DNA from 3 places in the Clostridium amazonense genome. Region 3 is predicted to be linked to each of the others. Evidence: riboswitches for the same ligand, from Rfam matches in the RefSeq annotation. Region 3 holds a riboswitch; each other region holds the start of a gene.

Region 1 (3,292 bases), on a different contig from region 3:
AACACATACTTAGAATCAATGTATAAACAATCTCAAGAAATTGCAACAAATAAATATAAAACTTTGAGAGTGATACAAATAATTACAATTGTTATTTTGATAATAGTTGCAGGTATTACAATTGGAATTACAGCTATTTTAGCTATATATATTACTAATAGTTTGACAAATCCAATATTAGAAATTGAAACAGCGGCAGATAAGATGGCAAATGGAGAGTTTAATGTAGAACTTAATTATTATTCTGAAGATGAACTTGGATTATTATCAAATAGCATGAGAAAAATGATAAAAGTAACTAATGATGTACTAAAAGACACGGCTAGGGGTTTAAGAGAAATTTCTAATGGTAACTTTAATATTGAACCTGAAGTTGAATTTATTGGTATATTTGAACCAATAAAAGATTCTATATATAAAATTATTAGACAGCTTAGTGATATTATAATAGAAATAAATGAAGCATCAAATCAAGTTTCCAGTGGATCAGATCAATTAGCAGAAGGATCACAAAATCTTGCACAAGGAGCTGCTGAACAAGCAAGTGCAATTGAAGAGCTTTCAGCATCTATTGGGGAAATTAGCAATGAAGTTCAAAACACTGTAAAAATAGCTAATGATGTAAATGAGATGTCACATGAATCTATGGTTGTTGTAAATGAGGGAAATAAAAGTATGAAAGAAATGGTAAGTGCAATGGAAGATATTGAAAAATCATCTATAAACATTAGTAGTATTATTAAAGACATTGAATCAATAGCTACAGAAACTAATCTACTAGCATTAAATGCTAGTATAGAAGCAGCTAGAGCAGGCGATGCAGGAAAAGGTTTTGCTGTAGTAGCCAATAAAGTAAAAGAGTTATCACAACAATCAGGACAAGCAGTAAAAAATACTATGGAGTTAATTGGAAAATCTATAGATTCTGTAAAAAATGGGAAACAATTAGTGAATAGTACTGCTGAAAAGTTGGTAAAAGTGGTGGATTCAGTAAGTAAATCTACTGAATTAATTTTTGAAATAACAAATGCATCAAAAGAGCAAGCACAATCAATTGAACAAATAAATGATGGAATACAACAGATAGCAGAAGTAGTGCAATCAAATTCAGCTATATCAGAAGAAAGTGCAGCAGCAAGTCAAGAATTAACAGCACAGGCTATTAACTTAAATAATATGGTGTCACAATTTAAAATAAAAAAAATATAAGATAGTTATTAAATAAAGATAATGAGAGTTTTCCTAATATATCAACGATTAATATGACTAAAAGAATAATAAACTTTATGATAATATAAGTTGAAATCTTATTATTAAATTCAAAACTATAGAGTATACTATTGACATTAAAGATATTGTAATATATCATTAATTAGTAAATTTAATATTGAATTCTTATCAAGAGTGGTAGAGGGACTGGCCCTATGATACCCAGCAACCTATTTTTATATATAAATGATATATAAAGTGTGGTGCTAAATCCTGTAGCTTTTAGCTAGTAGATGAGAAAAATTATATGTTTTTTCAACGCTAGGTATGAGTTATCTAGCGTTTTTGTTTTGAATAATATATAATAAAGTTAAAAAATACAAGAAAATAAGGAGAAAAATAGATGAAAAAAAATAATAAGCTACCCATTAAAACAATAGTAGCTATAGGTATTGGGGCAGCTGTATTTATGATATTAGGGCGATTTGGATCGATTCCTACGGGGATTCCAAATACAAATCTAGAAACAAGTTATGCATTTTTAGGATTAATGTCAGTTATATTTGGGCCAATAGCAGGAGCTGCAATTGGATTTGTAGGACATACTTTAAAGGATTTAATGATGTGGGGTAGTCCTTGGTTTAGTTGGATAATAGCATCTAGTGTTACTGGATTTATTATTGGATTTGCAAAAAAATCAGTGGATATTTCAAAAGGAAAATTTACGAAAAAACATGCAATAATATTTAATATTTATCAAGTGTTAGCAAATATAATAGCTTGGTGTGTAGTAGCACCAACATTAGATATTGTAATTTATAGTGAACCAATAGATAAACTTTATATTCAAGGTGCGGTAGCAAGTATATCTAATATAATAATAGTAGGATTTTTAGGAACTACATTATTGTATACATATGCTAAAAGCAGAACCCAAAAGGGCAGTTTAATTAAAGAAGTAAATGAAGAAAAAAGTAAAGTTTCTTATGAAAACTATGATTTAAGTTTAAAAAATGGTTCAAAGAAAAGTTCCCAAAAGCCGGTAATTGAATTTAGTAACTTTACATTTAAATACAATTCACAAAAAGAACCAACATTAAGAAATATTAATTTGACTATATATGAAGGAGAAAAAGTGCTTATTGTAGGGCCATCAGGATCAGGCAAGAGTACACTTTCAAATGCAATTAATGGGCTTGTACCTTTTTTATATGAAGGTGAAATACAAGGATCACTTAAAGTTAAAGGCAAAGAAACAAAAGATATGAGCATATTTGAACTTTCTAGTGTAGTAGGAACTGTACTTCAAGATCCAGATAGTCAATTCATTGGATTAACTGTAGCTGAAGATATAGCATTTAGATTAGAAAATGATTGTGTATCACAAGATAAGATGAAAGAAAAGGTAGATAGAGTTTCTAAAATTGTGGATATAAATAGTCATTTAAAATCTTCACCTCATAGCTTATCTGGAGGACAAAAACAACGTGTTACATTAGGTGGGGTAATGGTTTCAGATGTAGATATACTTTTATTTGATGAACCACTAGCAAGTCTTGATCCTGCAACAGGTAAGAGTGCTATGGAGCTTATTGATAATATAAATAAGAAAGATAACAAAACCATAGTTATAATAGAACACAGATTAGAAGATGTATTACACTCTGATATTGATAGGATAATAGTAATTGATAATGGAAAGATTGTTGGAGATTTAACTACTAGAGAATTATTAAGTTCCAATTTATTAAATAAAACTGGTATAAGAGAACCTTTATATATAACAGCATTAAAATACGCAGGTATACAAATAACAGAGGAATTATGCCCAGAAGCTATAAACACTTTAAAATTAGATAAAGAAAAACATAAACTTAATAATTGGTATCAAGAAAGTAGTGAAGTTGTTAATAAAAGTGGTAACGATGCTATTCTTGAGCTTAAAGACATAAAATTTGGATATGATGAAAATAAGGAAATTCTTAAGGGAGTTTCATTTAAAATAAATAAAGGTGAGATGGTTAGCATTATTGGAAAAAATGGTGCTGGAAAATCTACTATATCTAAACTTATATGTGGTTTT
Region 2 (3,292 bases), on a different contig from region 3:
ACAAAAAATATGTTAATGAATTAGAGAGTTTAGATAAAAAATTTAAAGAAGAACTTAGCAATGTTAAAAATAAGGAAGTTATAGTAGCACATGAAGCTTTTGGATATTTATGTAGAGAGTACGGACTTACACAAGTAGCCATAGAAGGATTAATGGCAGATTCAGAACCAACAGCAGCACGTATGGCAGAAATTATAGATTTTGCAAAAGAGCATAAAATAAAAGTTATATTTTTTGAAGAATTAGTAAATCCAAGTGTTGCTGAAACAATAGCTAAATCTATTGGTGCAAAAACTGAAGTGTTAAATCCTTTAGAAGGAATTACTAAAGAAGATGAAGCAAATGGTGAGGATTATATATCAATAATGACAAGAAACTTAAATGCAATAAAAGCTGCATTAGAGTAAGATATTTTAATAAATTAGATTTATAAAAAAGCATGTGAAAACATGCTTTTTTATTTAAGCTTAATTTTAAATATTATATAAAAATTAACAATGAAGGGTAAAACTGAAGTCTCAGTTTTTTAAATTAAATTTTATAATAATTTTCAAAGCAAATGATTTAAAAATCATATAAAAACTAGTTTTTATGTGTTTCTATTTTTAGATATTAGTAATGAAATGAGTAATATTAACCATAACTATTCACTTTTCACTCTTAGTTCTTAATTGGTTTCAGTCATGATATCAGAATAAACTGTAAGATTAGTAGTATCATTTAAGAAAGCTATTATTTAAAATTTTAGCTTGTAACCCTATATTACAGAGAATGATAGAAAACATTACAGAAGTGTAATAAAAAATTAATATAAAAAGATAGTTCAAAATTGGACAAGAAAATATAATAAATACATAAAGTAAATTAAATTTTAGGAGGAATTAGATATGAAAAAAACAATAGAAGTAATAAAGATAATATTAATAGGAATATTTGTAGATGCAAGAATGTTATTAGATTAATTATGAAATAGAAAAGATAAAAATAGGAGGAATAATACATGAAAAAAGCAATGGAAATAATAAAGATAATATTAATAGGGATATTTGTAGATGCAAGAATGTTATTAGATTAATTATGAAATAGAAAAGATAAAAATAGGAGGAGTAGTACATGAAAAAAGCAATGGAAATAATAAAAATAATATTAGTAGGGATATTTGTAGATGCGAGAATGTTATTAGATTAATTTAAAAATATTAAACATAGAAAAGAGAATATAAATGAATTTTAAATATTACATTAATATTTAAAGCCTTTTGAGGAACGAATTATCTCAAAAGGTTTTTTATTTTACAAAAATAATAAATAGAAAATATTGACAATTAGGAAAAGAGTTTTATAATTTAAATATAAATAACATTGTTTTCCTTTATGTATTTAAATAAAATTTCATAAATGTCTTATTAAGAGTGATTGAGGGACCTGGCCCTATGAAATCCAGCAACCAGCATAAAGTGTGTGGTGCTAAATCCAGCGGTTTCAAGCCGAAAGATAAGAGCGTAGTCTACTCCTGTCTTATAGGAGTTTTTTTATTTTAAAGGAGGTGCAAATTTATGCAGAGAGAGTTTAATCCACCTGAAAAAGTCACAAATTTATTAGCATATGTAAGTAAGTATAAAAAACAATTCATTTTTACTGCTATAGCAGGAATACTTTATAACACTATTGTTGTTTTAGGACCTATATTTCAAGGTAAGCTTTTAGATGTAGCAATTTTAGCAAATGATATAAAAACTATAATAAAATCAGGTGTAGAATTTCTAGTAATTACATTAACATTTCAAGTAGCTAGATTTTTTAAACGGTATTATGTTAGAGATATGTCAAATAAAATAAGCGGTGATATGAGAGTAGGAATTACGAAATCTATACTGAATACAAATTTGAATGAAATTGAAAAATGTCAAGTTGGAGATATGATGTCAACAACTATTGGTGATGTGGATATAGTGGTTGAGGCTATAAGAAAAACTATTACGGAAATGTGGGATACATGGGTTTTGATGATTGCTTATTTTGTAGCACTTATGTTTTATGATATAAAAATCACATTAATATGTATAATACCAATACCTATATCTATATTAATAGCTCAATGCATGAAGAAAACTGTACAAACTAGAAATAAAAAGTATAGAAAAGCAACTGCAAGCACTACATCACAAGTGAGAAAGATGATTTCAGAAATTAGTATTTTAAGACTTTATGGCAGAGAAGAGGCTGAGCTTAAAAGATTAAAAGAAAAACTTGATATTCAAAAAAAGGAAGCTACGATAGCATTAGTTTTAAAAAGTGGGTTGGGTCCAATATATTCTGCGGTATCTACTTTAGGAATTGTATTGGTACTTTCATTAGGAAGTAATGAAGTTATAAAAGGAAATTGGTCAGTAGGTACATTGACAGCATTTATAACTATGTTTATATTTTTAGCAAATAGAACTAAAACGGCAGCTAAGGTTTTTAATATACAGCAAGGAGCTAAGGCATCATGGGAGAGAATAAAGGATTTAATTAATGTTAAGCATGAAAGAGAAGATAAAAAAGATGAAATTATAGTTATTAATTCAATAAAGTTAGAAAGTGTAAATTTTAAATATCCAATGTCAAAAGAAAATGTTATAAAAAATATAACATTAAATGCGAAAAAAGGAATGATTATAGGAGTGACGGGATCAGTAGGTTCAGGAAAAAGTGCATTAGCATTAGCCTTAACAGGTGCTTATCCTTACGAAGGAAGTATCAAATTGAATAATGATGAGTTAATAAATTTTTCAGCAGATTTTAAATCTAAAAATATTACGTATATGGGACATAATCCATTCTTGTTTTCGTCAAGCATAGAACATAATATAACATGGAAAGAAAATGAAGATGATTTAAGTAAGGTTTTACAAACAACTAATTTAATAGAAGATATTGAGAAAATGGAGTTTGGAAAAAATACTAAAATAGGTGAAAATGGGGTAAAAGTTTCTGGTGGTCAAAAACAGAGGATTGCATTAGCTAGAGCATTATATAGAGATGCACAAATAATTATATTAGATGACCCATTTTCAGCTGTAGATATAAACACAGAAGAAAATATAATCAGAAAATTAAATGAACAAAGACATGATAAAATTATATTTATTTTTTCACACAGATTAGATATTTTTAAATACACAGACAAAGTAATTGTACTTGATGAGGGTGAGATTGTTGAGGAAGGAAGTCATGATGAATTAGTTTGTAATGAAGGAATATATCAAAAAATTATAGAATGTCAAAGTTTTTTAGAAGGGAGTGAGGTT
Region 3 (3,292 bases):
TGATTAATTTATTATTTGAATATTTTACATACTTTCTATACATTATATTATTTATAATATTTATTGTCTATATTTTTAAATTATAATTAACTTAATTTTATAATATTCAAAAGTTTAATTTTAAATTTAATTAAACTTTTGTATAACTACATATTTATTTAAATACTTATACAAAACTAAATTATAAATTTTGTATATAATAAAAATAGCAAGTATAATACTTGCTATTTTTATTATTTTATTAATTAATTTCTTTCTCTTCATTATATCTATTTATTAATTTCTTTTCTGTTAAATTTATAAACTCATTTTCATCTATATCTTGTATAGTTTTAAATTTATATCCATTTTTCTTTAAATCTTTTATTATACTTGGAAGAGCTTTTGGTGTGGTACTGTTTGAAGCTCCATCATGCATTAAAATTACAATTCTTTCTTTATCTAAATTTTTCTTACTCATTTCTTTCCTATAATTACACAGTAATCTTTCCACTGGAATATTTATGCCCATTGCATCTTCAATTGATACATTCCAATCCACATAATTTATTTTTCTATTATTCAGTTCATCTCTTATTGATTTTAAAACTACTTTGCTCGGAACACCTGTACTTGAACCTCCAGGCATCCTCATAAAATTACAAGGTTCCTTTTCTAATAATTCTTTTAACTTACTATATGCAGCATCATAATCTTTAAAATAAATTTCTTTACTTCTATAATTTTCATTTTTATGAGTATTGGTATGTACACATATAGAATTTCCATTTTCTTCTACTTTCTTTAATATTTCTTTGTTTGTATTTGCAAGTTCTCCTATAACAAAAAATGTGGCCTTAACATCTTCTTCTTCTAATATTTTTAAAATTTCCAATGTATTTTCAGTTGGTCCATCATCAAAAGTTAAGTATACTATTTTATTATCCTCATTGTTTTCTTTAATATCATCCATATACCCTAAAACACTAAATGAAGTTAAAATCATAATTGCACAAATACAAAAACTTATAATTGCTTTACTCTTTTTCAAATTTATTCATCTTCTTTCTTTTTCAAATTCTCATATATTTATAACTATATTATCTTCTTATTTAAAATTAATATTCTTACACATTAGAAGGTTATTTATTACTGAGTTTATAATTATTTAAATATATTTGTTTTTTATTTTCCAATATTGTGTTGACTTTTCAAAATTTTCTTATATAATTAAATCATAAACTAAATATTAAATTCTTATTTTGAGTGATTGAGGGATCTGGCCCTATGAAATCCGGCAACCAGCATTTTGCATTGGTGCTAATTCCAGCGGTTTTTACCGAAAGATAAGAGAAGTTATCTATCCTCTTATTTTTCAAGAGGTTTTTTTATATTTAAAATAAAAACTTAATATATTCTTATCCAGAGTGGCAGAGGGACTGGCCCTATGAAGCCCAGCAACCAGCATTTTGCATTGGTGCTAATTCCAGCGGTTTTTTACCGAAAGATAAGAGAAAAATCCCCTCTTGTCTTTCAAGAGGGGATTTTTTATATTATGTGATAAAAACTATTTATTATTAAATTCTAACTTTTTATGTAATATATATATTGCTTTATTTAATTAATTCACTGAAAGGAAGCGATTTTTAATATGATAACCATTAAAAATTTAACTAAAATATATAATTCTAAGAATTCTAATGTTATAGCTGTTGACAATTTAAATTTAAAAGTAAATGAAGGTGATATTTATGGAATAATTGGACTTAGTGGTGCTGGCAAATCTTCCTTATTAAGATGTATAAATCTTCTTGAAAAGCCTACTAAAGGTGAAGTTTTACTAGATAATTTAACAATTAATAGTACAACTCATAACATTATAGATATTACAAAGTTATCATCTAACAAATTAAGAGAAGTAAGAAAACAAATAGGTATTATATTTCAACACTTTAATTTGCTAATGAATTCTACTGTATATGATAATGTTGCATTTCCACTAAAACTTAATAAAGTTCCTAAACCATATATTGATAAAAAAGTTAATGAACTTTTAGAATTAGTAGATTTAAAAGATAAGAAATACTCTTACCCATCCCAATTATCTGGTGGTCAAAAGCAAAGAGTAGGCATAGCTAGATGTCTTAGTACTAATCCTAAAATAATTTTGTGTGATGAGGCAACATCAGCGTTAGATCCAAGTACTACAGATTCCATATTAAATTTACTTAAATTAATAAATAAGAAATTTAATATAACTATAGTTTTAATTACCCATGAAATGGATGTAATTAAAAAGATTTGTAATAAAGTTGCTGTTATGCAAGATGGCAAAATAGTTGAAGAAGGATTAGTTTTAGATGTATTTTCAAATCCTAAAACTGAAATTTCTAATTCTTTTTTTGATAAGAATTTAAGTATTCCTAATAGTCTTAAAGATAAATTTTATCCAAACATAATGCTTAAGTTAACTTTTAAAGGAATTAGCGCAACTTCTCCTGTTATTCATGAGCTTTCAAAAAAATTCGAAGTAGAGTTCAATATTATCTGTGGTTGTATAGATGTAATTCAAGAAACTCAAGTTGGAAGTCTTATAATAACACTTAATAATGATTTAGATACTATTAATTCTATTACTAAGTTTTTAAAATCTATGCAAGTTGAAGTAGAGGTGATTAATTTTGACTGAACTATTTAATATATTAAATTCTACAATTAAGCCATTATTGCAAACTATTTATATGGTTTCATTTTCTACTATTATCTCATTAATTATTGGTGTACCAATAGGAATAATACTTACTATTACTTCTAAAGGACACATTAGTGAAAATAGTAAGCTATATTCTTTTTTAAGTACTATTGTAAATATACTTAGGTCTATACCTTTTATTATTTTAATAGTTGCATTGTTCCCTATTTCTAAATTTATAATTGGCACAACTATAGGTACTACAGCATCAATTGTTCCTTTATCTATAGCTAGCGCACCTTTTGTTGCTAGAATTATTGAATCTTCATTAAGAGAAATCCCCTTTGGCATAATTGAAGCTTCTTTAGCTTGTGGTGCTACTAAATCTCAAATTATATTTAAAGTTCTTATACCAGAAGCTTTTCCTTCTCTTATATCAAATATAACACTTACCATAATAAATATTATTGGTTATTCTGCCATGGCTGGTGCTGTAGGTGGTGAAGGTATTGGAGACTATGCTATTCGTGAAGGATATATGCGCTATAACAATAAAATTATATTAGCAACTATTGTGATTTTAATATTGCTAGTACAATTAATTCAAATCACTGGTAATCA

The links. Region 3 has a riboswitch for S-adenosylmethionine ahead of AC07E4_RS16795 (methionine ABC transporter ATP-binding protein). Riboswitches for the same ligand answer to the same signal wherever they lie in the genome.
Region 1: linked by a shared signal. The riboswitch ahead of AC07E4_RS11815 (ECF-type riboflavin transporter substrate-binding protein) and the one ahead of AC07E4_RS16795 (methionine ABC transporter ATP-binding protein) in region 3 are both predicted to bind S-adenosylmethionine.
Region 2: linked by a shared signal. The riboswitch ahead of AC07E4_RS06075 (ABC transporter ATP-binding protein) and the one ahead of AC07E4_RS16795 (methionine ABC transporter ATP-binding protein) in region 3 are both predicted to bind S-adenosylmethionine.

What each region holds. Positions count from the first base shown of each region.
Region 1 is NZ_JBWKMH010000028.1:40,558-43,849, forward strand. Features, by position in the region: gene AC07E4_RS11810 (methyl-accepting chemotaxis protein) at 1-1,209, shown strand, start outside; SAM riboswitch class I at 1,393-1,509, shown strand; partial or broken gene AC07E4_RS11815 (ECF-type riboflavin transporter substrate-binding protein) at 1,679-2,107, shown strand; gene AC07E4_RS11820 (ABC transporter ATP-binding protein) at 2,255-3,292, shown strand, end outside.
Region 2 is NZ_JBWKMH010000010.1:362,159-365,450, forward strand. Features, by position in the region: gene AC07E4_RS06070 (metal ABC transporter substrate-binding protein) at 1-407, shown strand, start outside; SAM riboswitch class I at 1,400-1,500, shown strand; gene AC07E4_RS06075 (ABC transporter ATP-binding protein) at 1,556-3,292, shown strand, end outside.
Region 3 is NZ_JBWKMH010000033.1:435,924-439,215, forward strand. Features, by position in the region: gene AC07E4_RS16790 (polysaccharide deacetylase family protein) at 242-1,030, opposite strand; SAM riboswitch class I at 1,234-1,332, shown strand; SAM riboswitch class I at 1,395-1,493, shown strand; gene AC07E4_RS16795 (methionine ABC transporter ATP-binding protein) at 1,631-2,668, shown strand; gene AC07E4_RS16800 (methionine ABC transporter permease) at 2,661-3,292, shown strand, end outside.